4 regions of the Paenibacillus mobilis genome follow, and region 4 is predicted to be linked to each of the others. Evidence: predicted binding sites of a transcription regulator. Region 4 holds the regulator's gene; each other region holds the start of a gene.
What was found. Region 4 encodes Rex, which represses fermentation and respiration genes when NADH is low (regulators of the CRP and FNR family bind a similar motif). Its sites were predicted from a motif close to TTGTGAAATATTTCACAA; they were not measured.

Region 1 (4,214 bases), 150 kb from region 4:
GCATCACTAAACCACTGAAAGCGAAGCTTGCCGCCTTTCTTGAAAAAGGCGGCAAACTTCTGGCCACCGGCCGGTCCGGATTATCTCCCGAAGGATCAGGTTTCGAGTTCAACCTGGGCGCTGTTTGGCAGGGAGACTCATCTTTTAAACCTTCCTACTGCCGGCCGGAATTCGAGCTTTCTTCCCTTCTCAGCGCTTCGTTCGTCATGTACTCGGAAGGCCAGGACGTGACGCTCGCGCCGGACGGCGTTAAGCTAGCCAAACGGGAAAATCCTTATTTCAACCGCGACCTGTTCACCTTCTCCTCCCATCAGCATACCCCTTCCAATCTGCAGGAAGCGGGGCCAGGCATGACGGAAGGGCCGGACGGCATTTATATCGCCTGGAGCCTGTTTGAGGATTATGCGCTTAAAGGAAGTTTGCCTGTCAAAGAAATCGTAAAATTTGCGCTGGATCGTCTGCTGGCCTCCACTTCTGGCAAGCCTGACCGCTCAAACGATTCGGGAACTAAAACGATCGACGTTCATCTTCCGGCACAAGGCATCGTTACGCTGCAGAAGCAGGATGACGAAAACCGCTGGATTATTCACTTGCTTTACGGGCCTCCTGTTAAAAGGGGACAAAACGTAGAGGTGATTGAAGATCTGCCGGCGCTGGCCGATACCCGTTTTACCGCAGCCGTTCCTGAAGAAGTGAAAAATGTCTATTTGGCTCCGCAAGGAGTGCCCCTCCCCTTCCGGCAGGAGTATGGAAGGGTTACCAGCGAAATTCCGGCCTGGTCCTGTCATCAAATGGTGGTGCTGCAGTTTTAGGCGCCTTCTGGATTCATTACATACAATAGCCAGGCAGGCAAACCAAAGCCACCATGAGGTGGCTTTGGTTTTCATAACCCTTTCATTTTGATCAATATTTAATAACTCTGTATAGCCAGCCGGTCACAATTTTGCGAGTCCCCACGCTTAAATCAGCTAACTTTTCGCCGAACGTCTGACAGGAACCCAAATTTCGCTCTTAAACCGAGGCGACGAGACGTCCTTGCTTTCATTCCATAATATTTCCGGGCCTTCCGCCGACTCATAACCCGAGGAAGGGAACCACTCGGCATAAATTTGCCCCCACACCTCCTGCAGCGTTTGAGGAAAAGGACCCACTGCCGTAAATACGGCCCACGTCCCGGCTTGAACCTCAAGGCTGTCCAAGTCCTCCGGACAAACTTGCGTGGTCGCCGCCCCGATATAATGATCCAGCTCGCCTTTTTCCTCCATGCGTCCTTCAGAAAAATTTGCAGATGCGCTGATCAGTCCGTGCGGCTCTCTGTCGGATAACGCTTTGATCCGGTTGATTTTGGCCTCATCCAGACTTGCCCACATGGACGCAATGTCCGGATTGACGCCCTCAAACTGGATTGGCACCCTTTTCTTCAGGCCGACGATCCGGTAAGCCTCCTGTTCAACGATACGGTAATTCATTTCGTGTCCTCCCTCGATCGTTAATTGAAACGTCATGCGGGGAAAGGACTTTAGCGGATGTCCTTGGGTGCTGCTTCTGGCTTCCGAAGGCGTAATCCCATGAAAAAGCTGAAAAGCTTTTGTAAAAGCATCCGGCGACTGGTATCCATAGGCTAATGCAATATCAATGATTCGGGTTGCCGTTTGCTGTACATCGAAAGCCGCCAAGGTTAATCTTCTGCGCCGGATATATTCCGATAAGGGAACCCCTGACAGGAAAGAAAACATCCGTTTAAAGTGATATTCCGAACATAAAGCCAGCCGGGCTATTTCTTTATAATCGATTTCACCGCCCAGATGATCTTCGATATAAGCCATAGCCTTGTTCATCGGCTCCAAAGGATTCATCTCAGCTTCCCTCCTTTCCTCATGAACAGCTTAACAAACAAAGTAGACGCGCATCCGACAGTTCGTGCACCAAAATCGCGGCAGGAACCAAATGGCAAGCCGATTTAGTTTTATAAGGGAACTATAACATGAAGAAACGAACGGACAAACCTCTCCTCCCCCTAAAAAAAGCCCGCAAGCCCGCCGCTGTTCAAGCGGTAGGCCCACAGGCCGCCGGCGGATGGCCGGTCCGGAAACTCCGGGAGTGTCCGTTTCCTTATTCTTTTACTTCGTTAGCACCGGTTACCTTGCCGTCAAGAACAGCCGTTCCTTGAAGATCAGCGCTCTTGAAGTACAGGTTGCCGTCGATCGTAGCCGTTTTGTCGAGCGTAAAACCGTTTGCCTCAACATAAACGTCTCCTTTTACGGTACCGCCCTGGATCTTGAAGTTTTCGCTTTGCACGGTCAGCTTAGGTACTGTCAGCGTGAAAGAGGCTGTAATGTTATGGTTGTCATCCTGGGAATACAAAGCGAGTTTGCGGTAGATCGCATTTTCGGCTTTGCCTTTGTCATGGAACTCACCGGACACCGTCACGTCTTTATCAACGGTAAGGTCGTTCAGGATCGCTACGATCCAGTTCCCTTTATCGCTCACCGCAGAGATGAAAGGATCCGCCTGATTGACGATCGAAGCAGTGGTAACGGCATCCGTTTGCTCCGCCGCTGTGCTTGCAGACGTGTTTGCCGCATTGTTGTTGTTGGAACCGCAACCGGCCAGTACGGCTGCCGCTATTCCCATGACTACCAAACCTTTGACTACTTTCATGGTTCATTTCCCCCTTAATGATGTTTCTGAGAGAATTATAAATAGAACTGGCCGTTTAAGTATGTGATTCATTTCACAATAGGTGCAAAAAAAGGCTCACAGGCTTTCGGCCCGTGAACATTATTCCGGGAAAATACCTCTCCCTTAAGTTCATTTGCTTAGCAGGTCTTGTTTGCCGCTGTTCAGCGGTTTGTACGCCTTCACGTAAACCCAAAGCGCGTTGAGCAGCAGCAGCCCGCTTGTCGTGAAAAAGACGGCGCGGAAGCCGAACCATCCGGCAATTTGTCCGCCGCATACAGATCCGGCAAACGCGCCTAAATACGTAGCCGAATTGTTTAACCCGAAGATCCGGCCGGTCAGGGTATCCGGCGTGATTTTTTTGAGCAGCGTATTTACAGAAGGGTTCAGCCCCGCCGCAGCCAGCCCTACCAGGAAGCGCAGCCCGGCAAGCTGCCAAGGATCGCTGACAAATGCCTGCGGGATGAAGAAAATACCGGCCGCGATCAGCGCGATAAGGATAACCTTATGGGCCCCCGTTCTATCCGACAGTTTCCCTAGTCTTGGAGCCGCTAGGATATTCGCGAGCCCTGACGCTGAAAACGTGATGCCGGCAATGACCGCCGCATGTTTTTCAGTTCCGGAAAGCTGGGTGATGTATACGGTAAGAATGGGTTCGATCGAATACATGGCCACCGTAATGACGAAAGCGGTGATAAACAGCGTAAACGTCAATCCTTTTTCAGGAACCCCGCTCCACACCTCTTTCATCCGGAGGACGTGTTTATCCTGACGGGTAAACGTTTCTTTAACGAACAGAAGGGTCGTTAGGAAAGCGACCAGCATCAGCCCGCCGGTTAAGAAAAAGGAATTTTGCAGACCAAAATGCTCGGAAATAAATCCGCCGATGGTCGGCCCCAGCAGGGAGCCGGAAATATTCGCGGTGGAAAGCAGTCCAAGCGCCCAGCCCGAATGCTCTTTATCGGTCTGGGTAGCGATCAGGGTTGTACAGGCCGTGCTGTAACCCGTGATAATTCCTTGGAGCAAGCGGAGTCCGATCAGGATATATACGTTATGCGCAAACCCCATGCAGCCGATTACGATCGCCATGCCAAGACTGGCCCGGAGCAGCATCGGCTTGCGTCCGTATTTGTCCGCCGCCATCCCCCAAATCGGCGAAAATATCGCCGAAACGATAAAAGTAATGCCAAAAGCGACTCCCGTATATTGAGTAATCAAACTTGAGTCCTGTATGCCGAGCTGTTTGATGTAGAGCGGCAGGATCGGAGCGATCTGGCTCATACCGATCCCCGTTACAAACATGCCGAACCAGCAGACGAACAGGTTTCTTTTCCAAATGGGCATATCCAAAGCCTTCTTTCTGGCAGTGCGAGTAACGCGGCCGCAGGTTCGCACTTTACAATCACATTCTCATCTTATCAAGTAAAATGGCTTTGGAACATGCAAGATCCTAAACTCCATGGACATTTATGCTGTAATATTCGGAAGGGCTGACTCCTTCGGTTTTTTTGAACAGCCGGCTGAAATAAAATTCG
Region 2 (4,214 bases), on a different contig from region 4:
CCGCATCCTCCGGACCGACGCCGCCGCCAAACCCCATCGTGTAATTCCAGCCGACCGTTCCGGCCGAATTGCAGATGCTTCTCTGCAGTTTGGAAGCCCCAAGCCGGTTAAAAAATCTGCGGTCCATGCCCTGAACGCTCAAATAACCCATATTTCCGTAAAAGTTATAGGGCAAGATCGATTCAGCCCCGTGCTCTTGAACAAGCTGCTTGTACCTGCCGGCAATTTCGGCAAGCGCTTCTTCCCAGGTGATCCGCTCAAACCGTCCTTCCCCTTTCGGGCCGATCCGTCTAAGCGGGTATAAAACCCGTTGTTTATGATAAACCCGTTCCGTCATGCTCCGGACCTTGTTGCAGATCGCGCCGGCTGTAATCGGATGCGCCGGATCGCCTTCGATTTTTATAATTTTGCCGTTTTGCTTGTGCAGCAGCAGACCGCAGGTATCCGGGCAATCCAGAGGACAAACCGCGGGAAAAACGCCATTTTCCTGCTCCGTCATTTTCCTAAGCGATGTTCGTGTATTGTTCCTTGGCTCCGATTGCATGGTTCCCCTCGATTCTCTGTCTCGATAAAAAATAAAAAATTTTATAATTCTATTATTGCTTGATTCATTTTGTGTTTCAATCCTGGATTGGACGGGTAAAAGATAGTTGGATAGCAAACCCGTGAATCTTGTGACTTCCCCTTAAGCGATATTCATGGCTACTTTTGTGCACCCGGCACAGGCAGAAACGACGCATGAACTGCGGAAAGGTTTCTGCTCTTTTTTTGTTTATGTACTACCTGAAAATGGACACAAAAAAGCTTCGCCCGGTTTTCCCGCGCGAAGCTTTTTTGTAAGCCGATATTTATTAGCGTTTATTTACGCGTTTATTTACGCGTCCCTTTAGAGGCCGCTGGTTTTGTAGTCGCTTTGGCCGAAACCGGAGCCTGCTTGAGGTAAGACAGGTAATAAGCCATGGCTACGAAGATCGCGCCGCCAACCAGATTGCCCAGCCAAACCGGCACGAAGTTCTCGAAATATTGGCCCCAAGTGAAGTGTCCTTCAAAGATGGCGGCCGGAATCAGGAACATGTTGGCCACAACGTGCTGGAAGCCGATGGCAACAAACGCCATAACCGGAAACCAGACAGCGAGAATTTTACCGCTGGTGTTATCAGTGCTGTAGGCTCCCCAAATCGCGAGCGCTACGAGCCAGTTACAGCCGATGCCCGAGAAGAAAGCCTGGGCAAAACTTTCGTCCAGCTTATGGCCCGCCAAATCGACCAGTTTATCCAGGTAAACGCCGCTATGCGTCAAACCCACGACATGCCCAAAAAAGTAAGCAATAAAAATGGCACCTACAAAGTTGGAAAGCGTAATAAGTACTAGATTTCCGATGAGTTCGCTTGTTTTGATCTTGCTGGCAAAACGGGCAATCGGCACAGCCATCATGTTGCCCGTCAACAGCTCGGCTCCCGCGATAACAACCAAAATAAGACCGATCGGGAATACCGCAGCCCCGATAAAGCTCGAGAGACCGCCCCAGTCTTTCGGCATTCCGGCGGTAACCCGGATATCAAGCAGGAAACCCAGCGAGATAAAAGCACCTCCGAGGAATCCCAAGATCAGCATGGCGAGAAGGCCAAGGCGCGCTTTCTTGACGCCGACATCCACGACGAGGTCAGCAATTTCATTCGGTTTGTAATAAGCCATTTCAAAATCTCCTTTTGTTTCCATTCTGGAAAATTTGTTTTTATTGTACCCTTGCTCCTACAACCAAAAAGTAACATTCATCACGGCACCGCTTACATCTGTTGTGAAGTTGGTCACAGCTCTGTTCCCTAATAGAACCTATATTACTAACATTAGCTTCGTACTTTTAGGGATTGGCTATCCCTTCAGCAGATCTTGTCCGGCTGCCGCCGATCCATTTGCCGCCCAGCCAAATCGCCAGCGTCAGCCAACAGCCGCTGGCCAGATATCCGCCAAGGACGTCGCTTGGATAATGAACGCCAAGATAAATCCGGCTTAAACCTATACCTGCAATCATCAAACCGCTCAGCACCAGTAAAATAACCCGTCCGATCCAAGAAGAAACATGCCTCCACAGCAAATACGCCAGCGAACCGTACAAGGCGAAGGAAACCATGGAATGCCCGCTAGGAAAGCTGTATCCGGTTTCTTCAATGATACGGTGCAGATCGGGACGTTCACGTTTGAAGACCGCTTTGATCAGATTATTCAGCAGGTAAGCTCCCAAACTTACGGCTGCAAGAAAAATCAGCTCTTTCCTGTGGCCAAGAACGAAATATAACAGCAGCATAATAACCACAATCAGAGCTACAACCACTTTGGCTGTTCCGATCCAGCTGAGCGTCTCCATGAACCGGGTCAAGCCGGGCGATTCCCAGCTTTGTACCTGCTGTATAAGCGTCTGGTCGAAAGATGCGATCCATTCTCTTCGGATCGACCATGCAATCACACCAAACAGAATAGCACACAGCACGCTGAGAAGAAATGCCAAGGATAAACCTTTTTTCAATTTCTCATCTTTCATTTCTCTGCAACACCTCTATCTATGTAAACATACATTGTCCACTTTAGCGTGATTTTAAAGCTGTGGCAACGAAAAAAATAAAGGCGGTGCACGGCAGGACTTTTTGTCCGGCCATGCACCGCCTTTGTATTTTTTTAAATTAGCGGGATAACTCTACGGAAGGAACCTCGGGCAGAGCCGCCAGCCCCGCCGTGTTCAGGAAGTTCCAAGGTTTGTTGTAGTGCGGCTGGAAGAAGAAGTCGACAAAGGCGAGCTCTTCCATCGTCATATGGCTTTGAATGCAGACTGAAAGGGTATTGATGGACTGCGTAAGGTTGGCTTTGGACATCAGCTGCGCACCTACGATGCGGCGGGTTTGTTTTTCAAAAACCACCTTCAGCATCACTTCTTCGTGGGTAGGCATAAATTCCGGACGGTAATTTTCATGGATCGTTACGCTTTCTACGTCCAAACCGGCTTCCTTAGCGGAAATTTCGGTCAAACCCGTAGCCGCAATGTTGTCTTCATAAATTTTGATGCCGGACGTGCCTTGGGTACCCATATAAGAGACGGTCGGTTTAATAAGATTGCGGGCAATCAGCGTCCCCATCCGGACAGCGTTGGTAGCCAGCGGAATATAAGCATGTTTGCGGGTCGGGTTGTAGTATACTGCACAGCTGTCCCCGGCCGCATAAACATCCGGGCAGCTGGTTTGCATATAATTGTCCACGATGATTGCCCCGTTCTTGAGCATATCCACCTGGCCTTTCAGCAGCTCCGTATTCGGGCGGAACCCGATGCACAAAATGACCATATCCGCTTCATAACTGCCTTTATCCGTAATGACCGTGCTCACTTTTCCGTCCGCGCCCTCAAATCGGGTCACCTTCTCGCCAAGCGCCAGCTGGATGCCATGCTCCTGCAGGGAGGCTTCGATTTTGTCCGTGTATTCGGCGTCCAGATATTTGCTCAGGATCCGGTCTTCGGCATCAATCAAAGTAACCTGTTTGCCGTTTAACTGGAAGGCTTCCACAAGCTCAACCCCGATATAGCCGGCTCCGACAACCACAATGCTGGTGGCCTTTTGCGATTTTTCAATGATGGTGTTGGAGTGGTTGTAGTTCTTCGACAGCAGGATATTGTCCAAGTCTCCGCCTTCGAATTTAGGGACGATCGGCCATGATCCGGTAGTGACAATCAATTTATCAAACGTATCGCTCAGCATTTCCCCGGTTTGCAGGTTGCGTGCGGTTAACGTTTTTCCTTTGGCATCTACAGAGGTCACTTCATGCTGCATAAGGGTCTTCACGCCAAGCTCCTTAAGCTGCTCAGGAGAGGAATAAAACAGACCGGCCGGATCTTTGACCATTCCGCCTACGTAAAGAGCGATGCCGCAGGACAAAAAAGAAATATTGTCATTCCGTTCGTATACGGTAATTTGGGCTTCAGGATACAATTTTGCGGTATTCACGATAGCTGCCGTGCCTGCATGGGTACATCCGATAACTGCGATTTTCATCTTGCAATTCCTCCTCAAGGGGTTTAAAAATTTATAAAAACGGACTTTTCAAACGAAAGGGACTGGGTTTCATTTTATTTGTGAAAGTGTTCACCTTGTTTATGTTTTTATTATAGTGTGACTTTTTTCACATATCAAGTGATTTTTTTCACTTTCGTTTTTTGTTCACATTTTAAA
Region 3 (4,214 bases), on a different contig from region 4:
TTCCGTGCTGGTCGTGATCCAGATGATTCTCGGCAATACGGCCGGGGTTTATTTTGCGGCCCGGTCTCATTTTACGATCAAAAAAGCGCTGCTAAAGGTGATTACGATGCCTGCCCTATATGCGGCGCTGCTGGCGGGTTTTGTGAGGCTGACGCAGGTTGGCCTGCCGGAGGCCTTGGAACAGGGGATCTCCATGATGGCGGCGGCCTACGCGCCGGTGGCCCTGTGCATTTTGGGGATGCAGATGGCGGGGAGAAGACGCGGGGAAGGGGAGGAGACCCGTTTGCCGGAGCGGAAGCCATTTGCCGTCGCTATGGCCGTAAGACTGGTCCTTTCGCCGGGAGCTTCCTGTCTCGTTCTGTTCCTGCTGGGTGTTCACGGCCTGATGTTTTCGGTGTTTCTGGTGCTGTGCGCTATGCCGGCCGCGGTGAACGCGCTGATCATGTCGGAGGAATTCGGCGCGGATCCGCGCACGGTTTCCCGGGTTATTTTATGGACCACGCTGTTGTCCTTCGTGACCCTCCCGCTATTGATCGGGATTCTGCAGTAGTTTCAATAGCATGTAATTCGTTATAAAAAAAGCCGCACCAGCAGGCTCGATTTCTCAGCCCCGGTGCGGTTTTTGTTTCTTTAGCAGCTGGTTCAGCACCTCGGAAACCACAAGTCCGATGGCGATCGAGCCGGAAATCAGAAAAGCCTGCGCGGCCAGCTGGATGGCCGTGTTGTAGTCGTTTTCCACGAATTTGCGCATGGCGTCATAAGCGAGGCCGCCGGGAACCAGCGGAATGATGCCGGCTACGCTGAAGACGATGACGGGCATCCGGTACACCCGGGCTGACACCTGGCTGATGACGCCGACCACAAAGGTCGCCGCTACCGTGGAAATAACCGTATCATAATAAGGATCCAGCACGAGATAGATGACCCATCCCATCATGCCGCCAAGCCCGCATTGAAACAAGGTTCGCTTGGGTGCGTTAAAAATGATGCCGAAGCCGGCCGAGGCGATAAAACTGGTTAGTAACTGTGTAATCATATACATAGGATCCCTCTTTAATAGAAAAATGCCTTTATAAAAAGGTAAAAACGGCTGCGATTCCCGCGCCGATGGCAAAGGCGGTCAGCATCGCTTCCGCGCCCCTGGACAAGCCCGACACCAGGTGGCCGGCCATCAGGTCCCTGACGGCATTGGTAATGAGCAGCCCCGGCACAAGCGGCATGACCGAGCCGATAATGATTTTGTCCAGCTCGCGTCCCAAGCCAAGAGAAATGAACAGATAGGATACGAGGCCAATCAGCAGCGAAGTCGTAAACTCGGCGAAAAATTTCACGTTGATCAGTTTATGGAACAGGATCACGGCCGAAAAACCGAGCCCTCCGCTGATTAGGGCGGGCAGAAAATCATAGGCGCTGCCGCCGAACATGATGGCAAAACAACCGCTGGAAATAGAAGCCGCCGCGATTTGCAGGCCTACTGGATAAGCGTGGGACGAATCATCGATTTCGCGGAGCAGGCCGGCCGCTTCCTCGGGTCCGATTTCCCCGGAGACCAGTTTTCTTGAAATGCTGTTCACGGAAGCTACCTTCTCCAGGTCGGTGGTCCGTTCCGCAATCCGGATCAGCTTGGCCGCTTCGGGACCTCCGGCCTGAAAGATGATCCCCGTAGGCGTCACGTAGCTGTGAGAGCCGGAGAGACCTACGGCCTGGGCGATACGGATCATCGTGTCTTCGACGCGGTAAGTTTCCGCACCGCTCTGAAGCATGATTTTTCCGGCCAGCATGCAAATATCTATAGGGCTTAAAGGGGGGAGATTCTCCCTGGACGTCATGGTTGAAAACACTCCTTCGATCGTATAGCTCATTATGTACGCAAGTATTATATCACGGCAACGCTGCGTCCAAACGCGAATTAAACATCTAAAAGGGGAGAGCCCCGCAACAATACAGCTCTTTTTCCAACTGAATCCGGTCATCCGGTATAGATTGCATATATTTAAGTAAGAATACGGAATAACAAGTTGAATAAATGTTTGAGAAAATAATCACAAAAATCAAATTAAAAATCGACAATTTTGTTAAAAAAGCCATGTGAGATATTGTTTTCTGCTATCTTTATAGGGTAAGGTTATGGGTGATGCATTGTGAATGTAAAAATTCTGCAATGTCCGGCGTTACAAAGTTATTAAGGAATAATTTAAGGAGAGAGGAAAAGATGGATAAAAAACCAAGATCGCTTCGAACGCTGATCGCAGTGGTTATTACCCTGGTCACCTTGGGCGTGCTGATCTGGGGAATGTTCTTCACAGCGGATTACCTGGTCCTCGACCCTAAGGGACCTGTGGGACAATCCCAGAAGGATCTGATCATCATTTCGACGCTGCTCTGCTGCATCGTAATCGTTCCCGTTCTGATTCTGACAGCTGTCATCGTTTGGCGCTATCGCGACAAACCGAATCGCAAAACGGCCTATTCCCCAAATTGGCATGACAGCAAAGTGCTGGAAACCGTATGGTGGGGCGTGCCGATTCTCGTTATCATCGTTCTGGCGGTAGTAACGGCGCGTTATACTTATGCGCTTGAGCCTTCCAAGCCGATTGATGCCGAGCAAAAACCGGTTACGGTACAGGTAGTTTCCCTGGACTGGAAATGGCTGTTCCTGTATCCGGAAGAAAACATCGCTTCGGTGAATACGCTGACGATTCCAAAAGGCGTACCGGTTCGATTCGAAATTTCCGCGGACTCCCCGATGAATTCGTTCTGGATTCCGCAGCTGGGCGGGCAGATTTACGCGATGTCCGGCATGTCTATGACCCTTTATTTGAAAGCTGACGAAGTCGGAAAATACTTCGGCTCCGGCGCCAACTTCACCGGCGAGCATTTTGCGCAAATGCGTTTTGACGTGAATGCGGTTGAGCCTGCCGACTACCAGAAATGGGTAGACAAAGTGAAGGGCAATACCGGCAGCACGCTTACGGAAGCAAGTTATGCCGATTTGGCCAAACCGGGCGTTATGGGCCAAACCGAATATTCTTCGTTCCCTGAAGGACTGTACAGCAAAATTGCTTACAAATACGTGGTGGACGGCAAACAAAACTCTGAGTCGTCAGAGGGTACAACAAATGAAGGAATGCCCTTGAATACGGGCTTTGGCGTTAATGGACTGGGCGATGCCCAGCCGGCACACTGATGAAAGGGAAGGAGACCCTCCATGCTAGATTCGATTAAAGACTTCGCATCGTGGTTCTTCGTCACGGGGGATCCGCTCATTTATGGTGCGGACGTATCCATCGTGGTTGCGACAATTGCGATTTTATGGGCGCTGACCTATTTCAAGAAATGGGGTTGGCTGTGGAGAAACTGGCTGACCACGGTCGATCACAAGAAAATCGGCATCATGTATATTCTTGCGGCGCTGCTCATGTTGTTCCGCGGCGGCGTTGACGCGATCCTGATGCGTACCCAGCTTGCGCTCCCGGGCATGAAGTTCCTGGAGCCCGAGCATTACAATCAGATTTTTACAACTCACGGCACGATCATGATCCTGTTCATGGCGATGCCGTTGATGTTTGGTTTGTTTAATATTATTATCCCGCTTCAAATCGGAGCGCGCGACGTTGCGTATCCGTTCCTGAATGCGCTGAGCTTCTGGCTGTTTTTTGTCGGAGCGATGCTGTTCAACCTGTCCTTCGTCATCGGGGGCTCGCCGGACGCAGGCTGGATGAGTTACCCGCCGCTTTCCGAATTGATGCACAACCCGGGCGTAGGACAAAACTTCTACATCTGGGGGATTCAGATTTCGGGTATCGGTTCCCTGGCGACAGGCATCAACTTTATGGTCACCTTGATCAAGATGCGCGCACCGGGCATGACGCTCATGAAAATGCCGATGTTCTCCTGGTCCGTATTTGCCACCTGTATCATTATCATTCTGGCGTTCCCGATCCTGACCGTAACGCTGGCGCTGCTGTTCCTCGACCGTTTTGCGGGAGGTCACTTCTTTACGCTTGACCTGGGCGGCAACCCGATGATGTACATCAACTTGTTCTGGATGTGGGGACACCCCGAGGTTTATATCGTGGTCCTTCCGGCTTTCGGTATTTTCTCCGAAGTCGTGTCAACATTCTCACGAAAACGGATTTTCGGTTACAAATCCATGGTATTCGCGTTGCTGACCATTAGTGTGGTTTCCTTCTTCACTTGGCTTCACCACTTCT
Region 4 (4,214 bases):
CTGGCTCAGCCAAACCGAAACCGGTGACGACGAGGAACTGAATTTGGGACGCGGCGGTGATTTCTGGGAAACGGTTGCCAGCGAATCGGATTCCTGTTTAGGACGCTCCTGCCCCTTTTTCAGGAAGTGTTTTTATCATCGGGCCAAACACGAAGCCAGCGTAGCGGATGTTATAATTACCAACCACTCCAAGCTTTTTACCGACATTCAGGCCGGCCATCAGCTGCTGCCTTCTTATGAACGTCTGGTCATCGACGAGGCGCATCATTTGGAGGACGTGGCGGGCAAACATCTGGGTTTGCATATGAAATATTTTTCGATCATTCATACTTTAACCCGTTTGTTTAAGGACAGCCGCACCGGACAGTTTCCGAATCTCCGGACGCAGCTTGCTTCCTCCGGATCGGAAAAGGCTCTCGGCTGGACAGAAACAATCGATTCGTTTTATCCGGCTCTGCTTGAAGTGAAGGAAAGCTGGGACAAGTTAAGCGAGCTTCTGTTCGGTCTGATGACGGAGAGGAGCGACGCGGCGCCGGGAGAGCCGGGGCAATTCGTCAAACGGCTGCTTCCCGCCCAAAGGCCTGACCAATGGGACACCTTTAACCGGCTGGAGCATCAGATCCATGTCTCCATCAGCGAAGTGCTGCGGAAAGGCGAACGTATGGTGGCCGAGATCAAAGAGGAGCAGGAGGATTACGGGGTTGAAGGCCTGCTTACGGATATCAGCGGACTCCTGAAGGATTTGGGCAGCGAACGGGATTCCCTGCGCTTCTTCATGAAGCTGGACAGCGAGGAGACGGTTTATTGGCTGGAAGGCAACGGCCATTACCGCAGCAAATCGCTGCAGCTTTACGCGGTTCCGATCGATGTCAGCGAACAGCTCAAAACTTATTTCTTTGACAAGAAAAAAAGCGTGGTCATGACCTCGGCGACCTTGACGGTCGATAAGTCCTTCCAGTACATGATCGAACAGCTCGGGCTCCAGGAAGCAGGCGAACAGGACCGGCTTTTGACCGCCATTTTGCCTTCCCCGTTTAATTACAGGGAGCAGGCGCTGCTGGTCATTCCGCGCGACTTTCCGAGCGTCAAAGGCAGCGTAGGGGATGCCCATTTTGTGAATACGCTTGTAGATTCCCTTGCGGAGTCGGCCGTAGCGACCAAAGGCAGAATGCTGGTGCTGTTCACCTCATACCGCATGCTGAAGCAGGTCTATGAACCGCTTAAAGAGCAGCTGTCGGCGCATAATATAACGGTAATCGGCCAAGGCATGGACAGCGGAAGCCGCACCAAGCTGACCCGGCGTTTTCAGAACAAAGACGCTTCCGTCCTGCTCGGCACAAGCAGCTTTTGGGAAGGCGTCGATATTCCCGGAGATGCACTGACCAGCCTTGCTATTGTCCGGCTGCCTTTTCAGCCGCCAAACCATCCGCTGGTCGAAGCGAAAAGCGAACGGCTGCAGCAGCAAAAGAAAAATCCGTTTACCAAGCTGTCGGTTCCTCAGGCGGTTATCCGCTTTAAGCAGGGTTTTGGCCGACTGGTACGCTCTTCAAGAGATAAAGGTATCGTCATTGTGTACGATACGCGTATTCTGGACTCCTATTACGGCAAATATTTTCTTTATTCCCTGCCGGGACCCAAAATGGAGCATATGCCGCTGAGCCAGATGGTTCCCCGGATCACGGAGTGGCTGGAACCTACGGAAAATGGCGCCGAATCAGGCGCAGCAAAGGGTGAATAACATGAAATCGGAAAAAATATCGGATGCCGTCGTCCGGCGTATGCCGGTTTACCTGCGGTATTTAAACGAACTGCAAAACCGTGACGTCATGACGGTATCCTCGCAAGAGCTCGGACAAAACCTGGATCTTAATCCGGCCCAAATCCGTAAGGATCTCGCCTATTTCGGAGATTTCGGGCGCAAAGGCATCGGCTACGATGTGGGTTACCTGATTGAAAAAATCCGCCAGATCCTGAACCTGGATCAGGAGATCAGCGTAGCGCTGGTAGGTGCCGGTAATCTCGGCCAGGCCCTCTCCAACTACAATATGTATCTGAAAGACAATATGAAGATTGTGGCGGTCTTCGATGCTGCGGAAGCCAAAATCGGCAGCCAGATCAATTATTTGACGGTACAGCCTATTTCGGAGCTGACAGAAACCGTCAAAAACCTCGGGATCCGTATCGGGATCATTACGGTTCCTCACTGGGAAGCCCAGCGCGTCGCGGATCAGCTCGTAGAGGCGGGCATTCAGGCCATTCTGAACTTTGCGCCGGTCATTTTGAAGGTACCGGCCGGGGTCCGCGTGCATGCGGCGGATTTTACCACCGATCTGCTCAGCTTGGCTTATTATTTGGATCAGGGAAAGGAAATTTCAAATGAGTCGTAAATGGTTGATTAAAAACGGAACTTTCGCGGTTATGAACCCGGATAAACCGGTGCTTACCGGTTATATGCTGGTGGAGGACGACCGTATTCAATACATCGGGGAAACGCTGCCGGAAGGCGAAGAGATGACGGAAAGCTTTGACGGATCGGGCCTTCTGTTCCTGCCAGGCCTGGTTAATACTCACGGGCATGCGGCAATGTCTCTGCTGCGCGGTTATGGCGACGATCTGGCCCTCCAGGTGTGGCTGCAGGAAAAAATGTGGCCGATGGAAGCCAAATTTACCAGCGAGGACGTTTACAAAGGTACGGCGCTTTCCGTTCTTGAAATGCTGAAAGGCGGAACTACCACTTTCCTGGATATGTACGATCATATGGACCAGGTAGGTAAAGTTGCGGAACAAAGCGGCATCCGTGCTGTCCTGACACGGGGCGTCATCGGTCTTTGCCCGCCGGAAGTGCAGACGGCCAAACTTCAGGACGCGGTCAGTTTTGCGAAGCGGTGGCATGGAGCGGCAGACGGACGCATTACGGCGATGATGTCTCCGCATGCCCCTTATACTTGTCCGCCCGATTATATCGAAAAGATCGTACAAGCTGCGCATGATCTGGATCTCCCTTTGCACACGCACATGTCGGAAACGATAACCGAGGTGGAGCAGAACGTCAGGGATTACGGCGTGCGTCCGGTCGAGCATCTGCTGAAAATAGGTTTGTTCTCCAGACCTTCGCTTGTTGCTCATGCGGTTCATCTGCTGGATGAAGAAATTCAAATCCTTGCCGAAAATAACGTAGGAGTTTCTCACAATCCCGGCAGCAACTTGAAGCTGGCCAGCGGGGTAGCGAGAGTTGTGGACCTGCTGAAAGCAGGCGTCACGGTTTCCTTGGGAACGGACGGCCCTGCCAGCAATAACAACCTAGACATGCTGGAGGAAATCCGTCTGGCAGCTTTAATTCATAAAGGGGTATCCGGTGATCCTACCGCGGTTCCGGCGCTTGAGGCGCTGAAAATGGGGACGGAATACGGTGCTAAGTCACTGTTCCTTCAGGAAACAGGCAAATTGGCGTCCGGTATGAAAGCCGATTTTATCGCTTTGAATACTGAGCAAGCTCATTTCCTGCCAAAAACCGATTATATTTCGCATGTCGTTTACTCTGCCGGTGCGAAGGACGTAGAGCATGTATGGGTCGACGGACGGCAAGTGGTCAAACACGGCGAATGCCTGACTTTGGACGAACAGCGTATTCGCTTTGAAGCTCAACAGGCATTTGAAGGTCTCCTTGCCCGCTGATCCCATTCCCGGCTTCAGAGCAAGCGGAGGCAAGGAGAGAGGTGAAAAACAGGTTTGAAAACAAAAACAAAATGGATTCTCGCCGTAATCGTCATTGCGGCGGCTTTGGCTTTTGGGATGTACCGTTATTATGTATACATTATGCAGGACACCTGGAAGCAGGAGGATGCGGCCATTCTCCGGGCCAAACAGGAAGCTGGGCTGGTCAAAACGATCGGGGTCAGCAAATCGGTGTGGGACGGGGTCTGCTGGGTCGTTGAAGGCACCAACGGTTCGGGAGAACCTATCATGGTGTGGCTTCAGGACGGTCAGCCTGCGCATACGGAGCAGGTCTCCGCGAGCTCAACCAAAAAGGCGATCCAGGCCAAAATTAAAGCATTAATGCCTGAGGCGGATATCAAACGACTTGTACCCGGCGTATATAATAGCCAGTATGTCTGGCAGCTTTATTATAAAGAGAAAGATCACTATTATTACAGGTTCTTCAGTTTTTCTAACGGAGAAGCGCTGACCGAGGAATTTACGCTGCCAAACCGTTA

Region 1: AC3ZPD_RS04210 (polymer-forming cytoskeletal protein) is a predicted target of Rex. The motif match lies at 2,723-2,740, and genes of this name have one in related genera.
Region 2: AC3ZPD_RS14645 (formate/nitrite transporter family protein) is a predicted target of Rex. The motif match lies at 1,797-1,814, and genes of this name have one in related genera.
Region 3: qoxA (cytochrome aa3 quinol oxidase subunit II) is a predicted target of Rex. The motif match lies at 2,031-2,048, and genes of this name have one in related genera.

The regions. Positions count from the first base shown of each region.
Region 1 covers NZ_JBZCMS010000002.1:225,420-229,633, forward strand. The annotation lists gene AC3ZPD_RS04200 (beta-galactosidase trimerization domain-containing protein) at 1-812, shown strand, start outside; gene AC3ZPD_RS04205 (AraC family transcriptional regulator) at 969-1,856, opposite strand; gene AC3ZPD_RS04210 (polymer-forming cytoskeletal protein) at 2,113-2,661, opposite strand; gene AC3ZPD_RS04215 (multidrug efflux MFS transporter) at 2,812-4,023, opposite strand; gene AC3ZPD_RS04220 (helix-turn-helix domain-containing protein) at 4,130-4,214, opposite strand, start outside.
Region 2 covers NZ_JBZCMS010000007.1:146,351-150,564, reverse strand. The annotation lists gene AC3ZPD_RS14650 (molybdopterin-containing oxidoreductase family protein) at 1-499, opposite strand, end outside; gene AC3ZPD_RS14645 (formate/nitrite transporter family protein) at 871-1,695, opposite strand; gene AC3ZPD_RS14640 (phosphatase PAP2 family protein) at 1,862-2,539, opposite strand; gene AC3ZPD_RS14635 (FAD-dependent oxidoreductase) at 2,679-4,037, opposite strand.
Region 3 covers NZ_JBZCMS010000004.1:198,719-202,932, forward strand. The annotation lists gene AC3ZPD_RS09515 (AEC family transporter) at 1-550, shown strand, start outside; gene AC3ZPD_RS09520 (threonine/serine exporter family protein) at 605-1,042, opposite strand; gene AC3ZPD_RS09525 (threonine/serine exporter family protein) at 1,071-1,829, opposite strand; gene qoxA (cytochrome aa3 quinol oxidase subunit II) at 2,213-3,187, shown strand; gene AC3ZPD_RS09535 (cbb3-type cytochrome c oxidase subunit I) at 3,209-4,214, shown strand, end outside.
Region 4 covers NZ_JBZCMS010000002.1:371,080-375,293, reverse strand. The annotation lists gene dinG (ATP-dependent DNA helicase DinG) at 1-1,738, shown strand, start outside; gene AC3ZPD_RS04885 (redox-sensing transcriptional repressor Rex) at 1,740-2,387, shown strand; gene AC3ZPD_RS04880 (amidohydrolase) at 2,377-3,675, shown strand; gene AC3ZPD_RS04875 (cell wall elongation regulator TseB-like domain-containing protein) at 3,730-4,214, shown strand, end outside.